DNA from 2 places in the Chromobacterium sp. ATCC 53434 genome. Region 2 is predicted to be linked to the other one. Evidence: riboswitches for the same ligand, from Rfam matches in the RefSeq annotation. Region 2 holds a riboswitch; the other holds the start of a gene.

Region 1 (8,006 bases), 970 kb from region 2:
GATCAGCAGCGGCGCCGCCACGCCGATGTCGGCATGGGTGGGGGCGAGGCCGATCAGCGCGGTGCCGGCGGCCATCAGCCAGATGGTCAGCGTCAGCGCCGGCTTGCGGCCCGAGCGATCGGCGATGCGGCCTATCGCCAGGCCGCCCAACGGGCGCACCACGAAGCCGATGCCGAAGGTGGCCAGCGCCATCAGCAGTGAGCCGTACTCGCTGTCGGATGGGAAGTACAGCTTGCCTATCAGCATGGCGAAGAAGCTGAACACAGTGAAGTCGTACAGTTCCAGCCAGTTGCCCAGCGCGACGGCAATCAAGGTGCGGCGCGGGGACGCGGGGCGGATGAGGGGAGAGGGGGCGGCGACAGCCAGCGGCTTGCTCATGGCGGCTCCTGTTCTGGGTTGGCCGCCATCGGGCGGATTTTTACTTCACTATTTTATATGATAATAGCATTATTGGTTTATGTGTTGCCCGGCATGCGGGGCAAATCGAGAGCGATGGGGCTCAGTGGCCGATATGCCAGAACAGCGGCTGGCTGAACGGCGCCCACAGCGCCGTGCGCGCGCCGGCCGCGTCCAGCGCGTCGCGGACCCACTGGTTGCAGGTTTGGATAGGCGTGTAGCGGCCCATGGCCTGGTAGAAGGCGTCGTTGTCGTCGTAATGGCGGCCGGGCAGCCAGCGGGGGAGGCCGGCGGCATCGGTCGCCGCGCTGCGGCGGACGAAATCGGCGAGGCGCGCGTATTGGTCCGGCGCCAGCAGCAGCAGGCCGGCGTTTGCCGGTGCTTGCCACAGGTATTCCACGTGCAGCACGGAACGATCATAGGCCAGCGCGGCGAGCGTCTTGCCCGGGGTCAGGTCGGACCAGTTCCGCGTTTCCAGGTAGAAGGCGCGGCTGCCCCAGCCTATGGCGACATAGGGCGCGCCGCCGAAGCGGTCGGACCGCCGGAGCCGCTCGGGCGGGAACTGCGCTTTCCAGTCGGCGGCGGCGGTTTGCGCCGGCAGGACCAGGCTGGTGTGCACGCCGTTGCTGTCCAGATACACCGGCACGCCGGCGGCGGCGGGGCGCGCGTCGCGGTTGGCCGGCAGCAGGCCCAGGATCAGGGCGGCCAGCAGATAGCAGGCGGGCAGGGCGGCGGCGATGGCCGCGCCGCGCCCCAGTGCGCGAAGAAAGGGCGTCATCCGGCCATCATGGCATCGGCGCCGGACCGGCGGCAAGACCGGTTCAGTGGTTGTCGTGGCGGTAGGCGAACACCGGCAGCCGCCATTCGCGCCACAGCGCGGTCATTCGCAGCGCCAGGCCGAAGGCGAAGCTGGCGACGACGTTCCATTCGTGCTGCGCGCCCAGCCAGTTCAGACCGAGATACAGCCCGGCCACCAGCAGCGACACGCTGGCGTACAGTTCGCGCCGGAACACGATGGGGACGCGGTTGCACAGCACGTCGCGCAGAATGCCGCCGGCGATGCCGGTGATCATGCCGGCCATCACCACGATGACCGGGTGGTAATGCATGCCGAGGGCGACGTCGCAGCCTATGATGGTGAACGCCACCAGGCCGAACGCGTCCAGGATCAGGAACAACCGGTTCAGGTGGCGCATATAGCGCGAGATCAGCACGGCGGCGATGCCGCTGGCCACCACCAACAGCACGTATTCCGGGTGCTGGGTCCAGCCTATCGGGTAGCGGCCCAGCACGATGTCGCGCACGGTGCCGCCGCCCAGCGCGGTCAGGAAGGCGATGACGGTGACGCCGAAGATGTCCATGTGGCGGCGGCCGGCCGCCAGCGCGCCGGTCATCGCTTCCGCGGTGATGGCGATCAGGTAGATCAGGGTCAGCATGACGGGGCGTCCTTGCGGATGGCGGTTGCGGGCGCCGCCGGCTTGGCGGGGCGGAAAATCGGCTGCGGGCCGGGCGCGGGCAAAAGCCCGGCGCGCCGCGGGGCGGGTGCGCGGGACAAGGCAGACTCCTGGGTGGATTCCGGGCTACGGAACAGCCTCTCCCCTTGTCCTTTTACCTGAGAGTTGCATGGCCGGCGGCCACTTGCCCCTTCGGTGGGCTGCTCGGGGCAGCCTCTCTCCAATCGGCTTGATTCAATGAAACACTGCGGTACGGCTTGCCTGAGCGATTATGGGAGCTTGCGTCTTCGGCGGGGGCTGCGCCCCTCTCTCCCGCAGTTAGCCGGCCATATTAGCTTTTGCTATTTAAGTCGTCAATGCCGGGCAGGGCTGGGCCGGGTCGCCCCGGCCCAGCGGCTTCAGTGCTTGTCCGGCTCGCCGGCGACGGACTGGGCCGCGCCGTCGGGCGTGCGGCCATTGACCTTGGCCGGCCCCTTGCGGGGCGCCGCCGGCTTGGCCGCCGCCGCTTTGGGCTGGGCGTCGCCGGCGGTCTTGGCGGCGCTCTTGCGCCCGACCGTAGGCTTGACGGCTCCAGTCGCCGGTTTGGCCGCCTTGACCGCGGCGCCGTCGGATGCCGCCGGCGCCTTGCCGGAGACGGCGGGCTTGGCAGCTGTCGTCTTGGCCGAACTCGCCGGTTTGACGGCCTTGGCCGCGCTTCCGCCCGATGTCGCTTGCGCTTTGGCGGGTTTGGCCGCGGCCTTGCGCCGGCTCGCCGGCTTGACGGTCTTGGCCGGCGCCTTGCCCGGGGAGGCCGTCGGAGGTGCCGTCTCCTGGCTTGTCGGCGGCGCGGCTGCCGGCGTCTGCAGCGCCAGCGCCGAGGCGACTTCGTCCAGCCGCGCCTGGTGGATGGGCGCGATGGCGCCGCGCAGCGCCAGCAAGTCGCGGGCCAGCAGCCAGGCCTGATGGCGGCGGCGCGGATCGGGCAGCAGCAGGGCGAGGCCGCGCAGCGCGCGCGGCGCGTCCAGCCGCACCAGCGCCACCTGGCGCCGCACGATGTCCTTCAGCTGCATCAGCGTCAGCGGATACTCGTGTCGCACGTCGCGCATCACGCGGCGGATCGCGTTGAACGGCCGCTCGTCTACGACGCCGCCGCCGTTGCTGACATAGAGCAGCAGCCGCACGAAGCCGTCGGCCAGCGTGCCTTGTTCAAAGCCCGGATCCAGCGCCTCGCGCTTCAGCCGCGCCAGTTCGCGGCTTTCCCAGGCCAGGGCCCGGCTGCGCGGTTCGCTGGCGGGCGTGACGCCGACCAGGGTCGCCAGTTGAGGCGATTCGTAGATGGCGTGGAACAGCTGTTCCTGGGCGGCGTCGCGCAGATCGCGGTAGTGGTCCAGCGATTGAACGACGAAGTCGGACAGCTGCTGCTGCCAGCGCCACAGCGGATTGTCTTCGGTTATCGGCCGGCGTTGCTCGCGCACCTTGGCGGCCAGATCCGGCAGCCACCACAGCCACGGGTTTTTCGGCGAGATCAGCGTCCGCTCCAGCCGGGCCGGATGCCATTCGCGCAGCAGGCGGGCGCTGGTCTCGTTGCTGAGCGCGCGCACCGCCGGAGACAGGTAGCGGTCGTATACGCCCTGGTTGATCTCGGACACCCGCTTGACGACCTCGAAGGCGCGCTCGTCGTCGCGGCCGTCGTCCAGCGCCAGGATATCCGGCACGTCGCGCGCCTCGAAGCGGATGATGTAGCGCCCCTCGATGTATTCCAGGCCCGGCGCGTCCGGGGCGATGTCATCGATGACGGCCTCGTACAGCCCCGGCGCCAGCACGTCTATCAGGTCCAGCGCGCTGGCGAATTCGCTGTGCTCCTTGTTGGCGACGCCGGCGGACACGAAGATGCCGAGGTGGCCGACCTTGTTGTGCAGGCAGTAGACGATGGTCTGTTCGTTGTCGCGGATGTCGTCGACGCTGTCGTACAGGTCGGCGATCCAGTTCAGCGCCTGCTGCGGCGGCGTGATGTTGTCGCCCCAGGAGGCGAACACCACGATGGGGGAGCGGATGTTGCGCATGTCCACCCGCACCTTGCCGTCGTGGCTGGCTATCCTGCCGTGGACCAGCTCGTTGCCGACGAAGAGCTTCTGGGTGATCCACTCCATCTCAGCCTTGTTCAGCAGGTAGTGGCCGCCCCACCAGCGCTCGAAATCCAGGTAGCGCTGCGGCTCGGTGTCCACCTTGGCGTAGAGGTTGTACGACTTCTTCCACAGCGTGTTGGCCGGGTCCAGCTTTTCGAAATTCTCGACCAGATGGGCGCCGTCGAAATGGCCGTTGCCGAGGTCGCCGGCCAGCGAGGCGGCCCAGGTGCCGCCGTTCAGGCCCCCGGCATAGCGCATCGGGTTCTTGCCGCGCACGCCGGCCCAGTACGATAGCGGCGATCCGGCCAGCAGTATCGGGCCGACCAGGTCCGGCGCCACCGCCGCCAGCATCGCCAGCGCCCAGCCGCCCTGGCAGTTGCCGATGACGAAGGGCTTGCCGTCGCTGTCCGGATGCAGTTCGTTGACGCGTTTCAGGAAGTGTCCCTCGGCCTTGGTCACGCTTTCTATGGTCTGGCCGGGGACTGGTTGCGGGAAGAACATCACGAAATAGCAGGGATGACCCTGCTGCAGCGCGACGCCTATCTCGCTGTCCATCTTGAAGCCGCCTATGCCCGGGCCGTGGCCGGCGCGCGGATCGATGACGACGAAGGGGCGCTTGGCCGGGTCGGTGGCCGGGCTGCCGGCCGGGGGCTTGATGGCGGCCAGCGCGTAGTTGGCCGGGTCGGGCAGCTCGCGGCCGTCGACGATGATCCGGTATTCGAAGACCAGCACCGGCGGCTTGCCGCTCTCGCAGTGCTCCAGATAGGTGGCGCCGCGGCGGTACAGCGTGTCCCAGTACAGGATGCCGCGCTGGCAGGCATCCAGCCAGTAATCAAACAACGGTTGAGGGAACGGGAGCTTCCCGCCTTGAACTGCAGCAGTCGACCACATTGCAACCCCTTGTTCTTGAACGGTAGGAAAAGACGCGCGCAGCCTGTAGACGACCTTCGGAAAACGAACGCCGCCGAAGGGCGACCGTGAACGGGCCGCCGGCCGACGACAGGCCATGGCCGTCACTGTACTCGTTATTTGCTGCGATGCAATAAATGCGAACGGTCTGTCGGCGATCTGTGGCGCGCAGCCATCAACTGGCCCCGGCACGCGTGGGGGTTCGAGCCGCGGAGGCCGCCTGCAGTTCCTTGACCATCACCACGCTGGCGTAGGCCTTGTCCGGCCATTGCAGCGGCGCCTCGACGCGTTAGCCGCGTTTGGCGTAGCGCGCCACCAGATGGGCGGCCGGCTCGGCGGTGTCGAGGCGGATGCGGCGGTAGCCCTGGCGGCGGGCCCAGTCCTCGGCGGCGTCCATCAGCTGAGAGCCCAGGCCGTAGCCTCGCCAGACGGGATCGACGCCGAATTGCATCAGCACCGCGCCGTCCGGCTGGCGGAATTGCGGGCAGGACGAGGCCGGCTTCGGATGGTGCACCGTGATGGTGCCGACCAGCGCGTCTTCGCGCCAGGCCAGCAGACAGAGTCCGTCGGCTATGCGGCGGCGGGTGACGGCCGCGCTCTGGTCGACTGCGGTGTAGCGCAGGCCCATCGCCGCGAGTCCGGCGTAGGCGCGATGCAGCAGGGCCGTCAGTTGTTCGATTGAATCGGTCTCGGTCAGCGGGCGCAGGGTGAACATGTCTTTTGTTTCAGTGGCGGAAAGCACAGGGCAAAGCAAATGTCATGCCGGGCGAATGTCGGCGCGCTGCCAGTCGCCGGCCATTTCCTCGCTGATCAACTCTTCCGCGACGAAGTCTATGAAGGCGCGCACCGCCGGCGACAGGCCGCGCCGGGTCGGAAAGGCGGCGTGCAGTATGCCCCAGGGGAAGTCGTACTCGGGCAGGATGCGGCGCAGGCGGCCGTCGGCCAGCGCCTGGTGGCAGACATTGGCGGGCAGGGCGGTGACGCCGGCGCCGGCGATCGCCGCCTCCAGCAGCACGATCATGTCGTCGGTCATCAGGCGCGGGGCGTCCAGGTGAATGGTGTAGCTCTGACCGACATTGTCCAGCAGCAGCCATTGGCCGCGGCCGTCGGGCCGGCTCATCGTCAGGGCCGGCAGCGCGGCCAGCCTCTCCGGGGTCCGCGGTTCGCCGTGGCTGTCGAGAAAGGCCGGGTTGGCCACCAGGATCACCCGGCTTTTGCCCAGCCAGCGCACCACCAGGCTGGCGCTGTCCTCTATCACGTTGCGGACCCGGATCGCGACGTCGACGCCTTCCTCGATCAGGTCCACCCGGCGGTTGGTGGAGTCCAGCGCGACGCGCACCTGGGGGTGGCGGGACAGGAAGCGCGGCAACAGGGCGCTGAGCATGGTCTTGGACAGCAACTCCGGGCAGCTGACCCGTATCAGTCCGCGCGGTTCGGCGCTGCTTTGCAAAATGGCCTCGTCGGCGGCGTCGGCCTCGGCCAGCATCGCCTGGCAGTGCCGGTAATACTGGCCGCCGATTTCGGTCAGCGCCAGCCGGCGCGTGGTCCGCTGCAGCAGGCGCACGCCCAGGCGGGCCTCGAGCTCGGCCACGCGTCGGGACAGCCGCGACTTCGGAATGCCGAGCACCCGGCCGGCCGCCATGAAGCCGCCGTGTTCGACGACCTTGGCGAAGTACAGCAGATCGTTGAGGTCCTGCATGATTGTCTCATTAGTGGAACAATGTTTCCAATTCTAGCAGTCTAGTCCGGATTGTTGCGCGTGCCTATCATTGCTCCATCACAGTCCAACAACGGAAAGAACTGACATGAAACTGCTGCATCTCGACTCCAGCATCCTGGCCGACAACTCCGTCACCCGAGAACTGTCCGCCGTCGTCGCCAACACGCTGCGCCAGCGCCACGCCAATGTGGAAACCATCTACCGCGATCTGGCAGCCAACCCGATCGCCCATCTGTCCGGCGAGATCGTCGGCGCCCGCTTCTCGCCGGAATCGGACTGGACCGCGACGCAGCGCAGCGAGTCCGCGCTGAGCGAGCAGCTGATAGAGGAGTTCATCGCCGCCGACGTGCTGGTGATCGGCGCGCCGATGTACAACTTCACCATCCCGACCCAGCTGAAGAGCTGGATAGACCGGGTGGCCGCCGCCGGGCGCACCTTCAAGTACACCGAGAATGGTCCGGTGGGCCTGGTGCCGAACAAGAAGGTGGTGCTGGTGTCCGGTCGCGGCGGCGTGCACAGCGGCGAGCAGGGCAGCCTGCTGGATTTCCAGGAGGACTTCCTGGTGACGGTGCTGCGCTTCCTCGGCGTGACCGATGTGGAGATCATCCGCGCCGAGGCCATCGGCATGGGCCCGGACAAGCGCGCGACGTCCATCCATCTGGCCAAGGAAGCCATCGCCAAGCTGGCGCTGTAATCCGGCGCCCAGACGGCAAAAAGGCCCGGCATCGCCGGGCCTTTGTCGTTTAATCGAGCGGCTGCTTCAAGGACTGTTCGACGCTGGCCTCGCCCAGGTAGCGGCGCATGATCGCCCGCAGGCTGCCGTCGCGGTACATGCGCTGCAGCTCGGCGTTCCACAGCGCCGCGCTCTCCTGGCTGAAGCGGACCTTGCTCAGCGCGATGCCGCCGGCGATGATCTCGCTGTCCGGGAAGAAGTCCCGCACCGTGACTTGCTGGCCGGCCTGATGGCTTTGCAGCCAGGGATCGAAGCTGATCGGGTGGCCGAAGACCGCGGTGACCACGCCATTGCATACCATGTGGTACAGATCGTCCTCGTTGGAGGCGACGACGATCTTCCGCTGCTGGGTCAGCTCGTCCAGCAACTTGTCTTCGGCGGGGCTGTGGCGGTAGCCGCGGATCACGCCCCAGCGCAGCTCCGGCAGCTTCAGCAATTCCTGCAGCGTGTTCGCCTGCACGCCGCGGTGGAGCAGCACCATATTCTTGCTGTGGTGGTAGGGCAGCAGCCACAGATAGCGCTGGCGCTCTGGCGTGATGGTGGTGGACGCGCCGATGTCGGCCTGGCCGATTTCCAGCAGCTTCAGCACCCGCGGCCGCGGGTAGTCCGCCTCGCTCTGTATCGGGCAGCCCAGCCGCCGGGCGAGCTCGTGGATGATGTCGGGGTCGTAGCCCTTGCCCTGGTGGTAG
Region 2 (8,006 bases):
AGACTGTCCGCACCCCACAGCTGCAGCGCGGCGCCATTGGCCCAGAACACTCGCTTGTGATCGATATCGAACACCCATACCGGCAAGCTGAGGGCTTCCAGCATTTCCAGTTTGTCTCCCTGCCAGGAGATCACTTTATTGTTCGGCATGCTTGCCGCTAACCTTTTATTTATCCATCAAAAAATGCTGATCGTCGCTTTTCGGCGGCAGCGGCCATTGTAGCAAGCAAATCGCGTCCGCCAGTGGATTTCGACGCATAGGCGCCGCGGCGGCGGTCCATCGAAATAGTTCGCTTACGAACCGTTTAGACCGTTTAAAGCGTCGGCTATCGCATTCGGCAATAAAAAAAGCGGAGCGCCCCGCGCCCCGCCTTTTCCTGTGTCGGACTGTCTCAGACGGCCCGCAACTGGTCGTTGCGGCCAAACAACCTGGCGATGCCGTGATAGTGCGGCAGGCCGTGCCCGACATCCAGCGCATACTCTTCCTGGTAGGCCAGCAGCGCCAACGACGAGAATTGCTGGCGCAATTCGTCCGGCCGGTAGTAATGGCGGACGTAGGCGGCGGTCTCGCTGGCTTGTCCGCCGTCGACGATGCAACCGGGGTCATTGACCATGAAAACCGACACGAACAGATAACCGCCCGGCACCAGCCCATCCATCATCGCCTGCGCCAGCCGATGGCCGGACGCCTCGTCCAGATGATCGAGCGAGGTATTGGCGACAATGACCTGATAGCGCCGCGGCTCGATTTCCAGATTGGCCAGATTGACCACCTTGGCGCTGACGTCGAGCCGGCGTTCGCCCGCCTGCGCGCTCAGCCGCTCCACCGCCTCCGAAGATTCGTCGACGCCGCACATCGAGAAACCGCAGGAAGCCAGGTACAGCGCATTGCGTCCCTGCCCGCAACCCAGGTCCAGCCCGGGTCCGGTGCCCTTCACACCATACTTCTCCAGATAATGCACCAGGAACGGAGACGGCTTGTCTCCATAGAAAGAACCGTTATTGCGATAGTATCCGTCAAAATCTGCAGCACCCATCTCGCTTGCCCCTGCTTTGCCTGCCTGCCAAAACCGGTACCCGCCGACGATGATGCCGAGCCGACTAAGTACCACCACTTATCTAAGTAGTAGTCAGCTTAGGACATTGTGACAATGTTGATATTTTTAAGAAGGCCAAATTTATGCAGATGCTGGCTATCCAGGCTGCCAAATGCGGGAAAGAGGCTAAGTATTAATACCTATCTCGATAGGGAGTTAAGTATTAATACTTATCCAATTTGGAAATAACAATATGCCGTCACGCCCGGCATCGGCCCCGCTATCGATGGCCGGCGCCTGCGGCAAAAAAAACGCCCCGCAGGCTATGCGGGGCGCGGTGTCGCCGACACAGCTTACTGGTAAGCGTCCATGCCGGGGCAACTGCACACCACGTTGCGGTCGCCATAGACATCGTCGATGCGGTTCACGCTCGGCCAGAACTTGTTCTCCAGCACATAGGGCAGCGGGAACAGACCCTGCTCGCGGCTGTACGGACGACTCCAGTCGCCAGCGATGTCGGCCTTGCTGTGCGGCGCGTTGCAGAGCGGGTTGTTGTCCGCCGGCCACGCGCCGTCCTGCACCTGGGCGATCTCGGCGCGAATGGCCGCCATCGCGGCGATGAAGCGGTCCAGCTCGGCCTTGGGCTCCGATTCGGTCGGCTCTATCATCAGCGTGCCCGGCACCGGGAAGCTCATCGTCGGCGCGTGGAAGCCATAGTCCATCAGACGCTTGGCCACATCGACTTCGGTCACGCCGGAAGCCGCCTTCAGCGGGCGCAGATCGATGATGCACTCATGCGCGACGCGGCCATTGGCGCCGGTGTACAGCACCGGGAAGTGCTCGGCCAGACGGGTGGCCAGGTAGTTGGCCGACAACAGCGCGTTCTCGGTGGCCTGCTTCATGCCCTCGGCGCCCATCATCGCGATATACATATAGGAGATCGGCAGGATGGATGCGGAGCCGAACGGCGCGGCGGACACCGCGGTCTGGCCTTCCACCGCGCCCGGCACCGGCGCCACCACATGGTTGGCGATGAACGGCGCCAAATGGGCCTTCAGGCCGATCGGGCCCATGCCGGGGCCGCCGCCGCCGTGCGGGATGCAGAAGGTCTTGTGCAGATTCATGTGCGACACGTCGGCGCCGATGTCGGCCGGACGGGTCAGGCCCACCTGGGCGTTCAGGTTGGCGCCGTCCATGTAGACCTGGCCGCCGTGCGCGTGGACGATCTCGCAGATCTCTTTGATGCCCTGCTCGAACACGCCGTGGGTGGATGGATAGGTGATCATCAGCGCCGCCAGATTGGCGGCGTGCTGCTCGGCCTTGGCCTTCAGATCGGCGACGTCGACGTTGCCGGCGTCGTCGCACTTCACCACCACCACCTGCATATTCATCATCTGCGCGGTGGCCGGATTGGTGCCGTGCGCCGATTGCGGGATCAGGCAGATGTCGCGGTGCCCCTCTCCGCGCGACTCGTGGTAACGGCTGATCGCCAGCAGGCCGGCGTACTCGCCCTGGGCGCCGGAGTTCGGCTGCATCGAGATCGCATCGAAGCCGGTGATCGCCTTCAACTGCGTCTGCAGACCCTCGATCAGCTGCAGATAGCCGACCGTCTGCTCGCGCGGCGCGAACGGGTGCATATTGGCGAATTCCGGCCAGGTGATCGGAATCATCTCGCTGGTGGCGTTCAGCTTCATCGTGCAGCTGCCCAGCGAGATCATCGAGTGGTTCATCGCCAGATCGCGGTTTTCCAGCTTCTTCATATAGCGCAGCATCTCGTGCTCGCTATGGTGGGTGTTGAACACCGGGTGGCTCAGGATGGCCGATTCGCGCTTGAGCGCTGCCGGAATCGCGTCCTGGGCGGCGGCGTCAAGCTGGGCCAGGTCGGCCGGCTTGCCGGTGAACAGCTCGATCAGCCGGGACAGGTCGGCTTCGGTGGCCGCTTCGTGGAAGGCCACGCCCAACACGGTCTTGCCGGCGCGGCGCAGATTGTAGCCGGCGGCCAGCGCGGCGGCGTAGATGGCGTCGGCCTTGGCCGCGTCCACCTGCACGGTGTCGAAGAAGCGGTCGAAGACCAGCTTGCCGCCTGCTTCCTTCACCGCGTGGGCGAAGATCGCCGCCAGACGGTGGATGCGGGCGGCGATGCGCTTGACGCCCTCTGCGCCGTGGTAGACGGCGTACAGGCCGGCGATATTCGCCAACAATACCTGGCTGGTACAGATGTTGGAGTTGGCCTTCTCGCGGCGGATGTGCTGTTCGCGGGTCTGCAGCGCCATCCGCAGCGCGGTCTTGCCCTTGGCGTCGATGGACACGCCGATGATGCGGCCCGGCGCCGAGCGCTTCATCTCGTCGCGGAACGCGAAGTAGGCGGCGTGCGGACCGCCGAAGCCCATCGGCACGCCGAAGCGCTGGGTATTGCCCAGCGCGATGTCGGCGCCCATCTCGGCCGGCGACTTCAGCGCCACCAGCGCCATCACGTCGGCGGCGACGGCGACGACGCCGCCCTTGGCCTTGATCGCGGCGATGTGCGGAGTCAGATCGATCAGGTCGCCGGCCTCGCCCGGATACTGGAACAGCGCGCCGAAATAGTCGCCGTTGCCGGCCTCCTCCGGGTGGCCCGACACCAGCTCGAAACCGAAGTACTTGGCGCGGGTCTTCATCACGTCCAGCGTCTGCGGCAGCACGCGGCTGTCGACGAAGAAGCTGACGGATTTGGACTTGGACACGCGTTTCGCCATCGCCATCGCCTCGGCGGCGGCGGTGGCCTCGTCCAGCAAGGACGCGTTGGCCATTTCCAGGCCGGTCAGGTCTATCACCATCTGCTGGAAGTTCAACAACGCCTCCAGCCGGCCCTGGGCGATCTCAGCCTGGTACGGCGTGTAAGCGGTATACCAGCCCGGGTTTTCCAGCACATTGCGCAGGATGACGGTGGGCGTCAGCACCGGGTAGTAACCCAGGCCGATAAAGGATTTGTTGACGATGTTCTTGGACGCCACGGCCTTCAGCGCGGCCAGCGCCTCGGCTTCCGGCTGCGGCGCCGGCAGGTCCAGCCGGCGGTTCAGGCGGATGTCGGCCGGCAGCGTCTGGTCGACCAGCGCGTCTATCGACGGCACGCCGACGGCGGCCAGCATCTCGGCGCGCTCGGCGTCTGACGGCCCGATGTGGCGGGCGATGAATTCGTGGCGATTGAAGAGTTCGGAGAGCGACATGCTTGGGACTTTCTTCGTTGCGGCGGCCTAGACGAGGCCGCGCCGGAAAAAACAACGCCCCGGCGTCTTGCGACGGCGGGGCGGTCAGGCTATCAGGCGCCGATTTCCTTGGCGTAGGCGGCGGCGTCCATCAGGCCGTCGAGATCCGCGGCCTTGGCCGGCTTGATCCTGAAGAACCAGCCGTCGCCGTACGGGTCGGTGTTGGCCAGTTCCGGCTCGCCTTCCAGCTCCTCGTTGACGGCCAGCACTTCGCCTGCGATCGGACAGTAGACGTCGGAAGCGGCCTTCACCGACTCCACCACGCCGGCCTGCTCATCGCGGGCCAGCACGGCGCCGACCTTGGGCAGCTCGACGAAGACGATGTCGCCCAGCAGCTGCTGCGCGTGCTCGGTGATGCCGACGGTGACGGAGCCGTCGGCTTCCAGGCGCAGCCATTCGTGGCTGTCGACGTATTTCAGTTCGGCGGGGATATTGCTCATCTCGGTTTTCTCCAGTCCTAGCTATGATCGGGATGGCGGCGCCTCGGCGCCGGCCGGTTTATTCGAATACTTTCTTGCCGTTGCGCACGAAAGGCATCTTGACCACGCGGACATCGGTCAGCGCGCCGCGCAGGTCCACCTGGGCGGTGGCGCCGGTGGCGGCCGGCACGCGGGCGATGGCGATCGAGTGTTTCAGCGTCGGCGAGAAGGTGCCGCTGGTGATCACGCCTTCGCCCACGCCATCCACCACCACCTTCAGGCCCTCGCGCAGCACGCCGCGGCCTTCCAGCACCAGGCCCACCTGCTTCATCTTCACGCCGGCGGCCTTCTGAGCTTCCAGCGCCTCTCGGCCGTTGAACTTGCGCTCGGCCGGCTCCCAGGCGATGGTCCAGCCCATGCCGGCTTCCAGCGGCGACACGGTCTCGTCCATGTCGTGGCCGTACAGATTCATGCCGGCCTCCAGGCGCAGCGTGTCGCGCGCGCCCAGGCCGATGGGCGCGACGCCGGCGGCTTGCAATTGATTGAAGAAGGAAATGGCCTGATCGGCCGGCACCATGATTTCCAGGCCGTCCTCGCCGGTGTAGCCGGTGCGGGCATAGAACCATTCGCCCTGCGGCAGGCCCTGGAACACTTTCAGCGCGCCGATGGCGTCGGCCAGTTCCGGTTTGACGGCACAGACTTTTTCAATGGCCCGGGGACCCTGCACCGCCAGCATCGCCAGATCGCGGCGCACTTTCAGCGCCACGTCGAGGCCGGCCTTCTGGCCCTCCATCCAGGCCAGGTCCTTGTCGGTGGTGCCGGCGTTGACCACCATGCGGTAGCCATAGGACGTCAGATAAACGATCAGGTCGTCGACGACGGTACCTTCCGGGGTCAGCATGCCGGAATACAGCGCCTTGCCCTCGAAGCCGAGCTTGGCCACGTCGTTGGAGATCAGTTTTTGCAGCCAGGATTTGGCGTCGGAGCCGGTGATGTCGACCACCGTCATATGGGAAACGTCGAACATGCCGGCGTCGCTGCGGACGATTTCGTGTTCTTTCAGCTGGGAACCGTAGTGGATGGGCATTTCCCAACCGGCGAAATCAACCATCTTGGCGCCGGCGGCGAGGTGGGCTTCAAACAGCGGAGTACGTTTCGGAGCCGTCATGGCGCGCGTCCTTCGAGAAAAGTGTGGATAGCCTCATCAACCACACCCCTCTGTCCCGGCACCTGAGATTTTCCGGCCGTATAAGCCGTTAGCCCCTTCGGTGGGCGCCGTGGCGGCGCCGCTCTCCAGATTGCGCGAACCGGCTGCCGCCGGCCCGATGATACAGTCCTTTTGCCTGAGCGATTGCGGGTGCGCTTGCGCCTTCGGCGGCGGCCAGCAAGCCGCTCTCTCCTGTATGATTCGGCGATTATGGTGGCAGTCGCGCAGGCTTGGCAAGCCGTTATTATTTCTACTTAAAACGATATGAGAAAATGTTTTTCAAGGAAAAAATACGCTCAAAATTTACATTCGAAATCATTCGAAAACGAAAAAAGCACAGCATAAAAGCTGTGCTTTTTTTGGCTCGCTACCACGGCTAGCCCGCCGCGTGCCGCTCCTTCAACTGCCAGACATAGATAGGCAGGCCCAGCAGCAAGAGCAGCATGCCCCACATCACGATGTCGGCGCCGGAGCCGTACAGCGCCCACAGCGAGTAGACGAAGCCGATGCCGGCGAAGAAACCGGGCGCCACGAAATCGCGCGCGGAGAACTCCTTGCCGCGCATCAGCATGATGGCGATCAGCGCCATCGAGCAGAAGGCGTACGGCAGCAGCGTGGTGGCGGTGGCCAACAGGATGATGAATTCGAAGATCTTGACGCCGCTGTCGCCGCCGGCGTACTTCATCGCCATCAGCACGGTGACCAGGCCGCTGGACAGCAAGAGGCCGAAGATGGGCACGCCGGCCGCGTTGCGCTGGCCGAAACGGCTGGGGAACAGGCCGTCCTTGGCCGCCGCCGCCGGCACATGCGCCTGCATCAGGCTCCAGCCGTTCAGCGCGCCGAAGCAGGACACCACCGCGCCGAAGCCGACCGCCCAATAGCCCCAGTCGCCCCACATCAGCCGCGCGGCGTCGGCGAACGGTGCCTGGGAGGCCGCCAGCACGTCGGCCGGCATCAAGCCCATCAACGATACCGTGGACAGGATGTAGAGCACGGTGGCCAGCAGCGTGCCGATCACGGTGGCGCGCGGGATGGTCTTCTCCGGTTCCACCACGTCGCCGGCCGGCACCGAGGCCGACTCCAGTCCCAGGAAGGCCCACAGCGTCAGCGCCATCGTCGCCGACAGCGAGGACAGCAGCGGCTTGTGGTGCGGATTGAACGCCAGATTGTCCGGCTGGAAATGGAAGAAGCCGATAAAGGTGACCGCCGCCAGCGGCAGCAATTTCAGCAATGTGGTCACCACCGCGACCATGCCGGAGCTGCGCGCGCCGCGGCTGTTGATCCAGGTGACGATCCAGATCAGGCCGATGGCGACGGCGCCGGCCAGCGGCTCGTCATGGCCCAGCGCCGGAAAGAAGACCTGCATATAACTGGTGGCGGCCACGGCCAGCGCGGCATTGCCGGCCCACAGCGCGATCCAGTAGCCCCAGGCTATCCAGAAACCGGCGAAATCGCCGAAGCCGGCGTGAATGTAGGCGTACGGACCGCCTTCGCGCGGCAGGATGGCCGACAGGCGGGCAAACACCAGCGCCAGGCAGATGGCGCCGCCGGAGGTCAAGAGCCAGCCCAGCATCGATACGCCGCCGAACGGCGCCAGCGAAGCCGGCAGCAAAAACACGCCGGAACCTATCATATTGCCCACTACCAGGGCGGTGCACATCCAGACTCCGAGCGAGCCTTTATTGTGGGTGGAACGGTTTTCGCTCAAACCTGATTCTCCGTCGCGAACGAAAGCATCGCGCGCCAGGCGGCCGGGCCTGGCGTCAAACATGCGGGAAGTGGCAAACAGCGCCAGCCGGCTCGCGCCGCTGGCTTCACGATAGACGAAACCGGAACATCCGGCCGGCCGGCGGCGCTTGGCGCCTGCTGCCGCGTCGAAAAAAAGGGCGCATTAAAACACAGTTTTGACGTAAAAACATGTCGCATCGGCGATTTTTTTTAAAAAAAATCGTGCGGCGCCAGCAACTTATGCCATTCAGCTTGCGGATGGAATCAATCGGACGCCGCCAGCAGCGGACCGCGCGGCACGCGGGACAGCGACCAGTTGGCGACGGCCCAGCGCCACAGCTCGGCCAGATCGCCGCACTCGGCCGGCGGCG

The links. A riboswitch is a leader RNA that binds a small molecule or an ion and turns the genes downstream of it on or off. The one in region 2 is predicted to bind glycine.
Region 1: another riboswitch for glycine. It lies ahead of CXB49_RS08600 (trimeric intracellular cation channel family protein); the one in region 2 lies ahead of gcvT (glycine cleavage system aminomethyltransferase GcvT).

What each region holds. Positions count from the first base shown of each region.
Region 1 covers NZ_CP025429.1:1,911,523-1,919,528, forward strand. The annotation lists gene CXB49_RS08590 (MFS transporter) at 1-378, opposite strand, end outside; gene CXB49_RS08595 (TIGR02117 family protein) at 500-1,174, opposite strand; gene CXB49_RS08600 (trimeric intracellular cation channel family protein) at 1,218-1,832, opposite strand; glycine riboswitch at 1,987-2,084, opposite strand; glycine riboswitch at 2,089-2,175, opposite strand; gene CXB49_RS08605 (DUF3141 domain-containing protein) at 2,249-4,795, opposite strand; gene CXB49_RS08610 (GNAT family N-acetyltransferase) at 5,154-5,579, opposite strand; gene CXB49_RS08615 (LysR substrate-binding domain-containing protein) at 5,622-6,563, opposite strand; gene CXB49_RS08620 (FMN-dependent NADH-azoreductase) at 6,670-7,278, shown strand; gene CXB49_RS08625 (ABC transporter substrate-binding protein) at 7,328-8,006, opposite strand, start outside.
Region 2 covers NZ_CP025429.1:939,543-947,548, reverse strand. The annotation lists gene CXB49_RS04435 (bifunctional diguanylate cyclase/phosphodiesterase) at 1-149, opposite strand, end outside; gene CXB49_RS04430 (bifunctional 2-polyprenyl-6-hydroxyphenol methylase/3-demethylubiquinol 3-O-methyltransferase UbiG) at 392-1,036, opposite strand; gene gcvP (aminomethyl-transferring glycine dehydrogenase) at 1,390-4,242, opposite strand; gene gcvH (glycine cleavage system protein GcvH) at 4,335-4,721, opposite strand; gene gcvT (glycine cleavage system aminomethyltransferase GcvT) at 4,780-5,868, opposite strand; glycine riboswitch at 5,909-6,007, opposite strand; glycine riboswitch at 6,022-6,112, opposite strand; gene CXB49_RS04410 (amino acid permease) at 6,284-7,567, opposite strand; gene gluQRS (tRNA glutamyl-Q(34) synthetase GluQRS) at 7,900-8,006, opposite strand, start outside.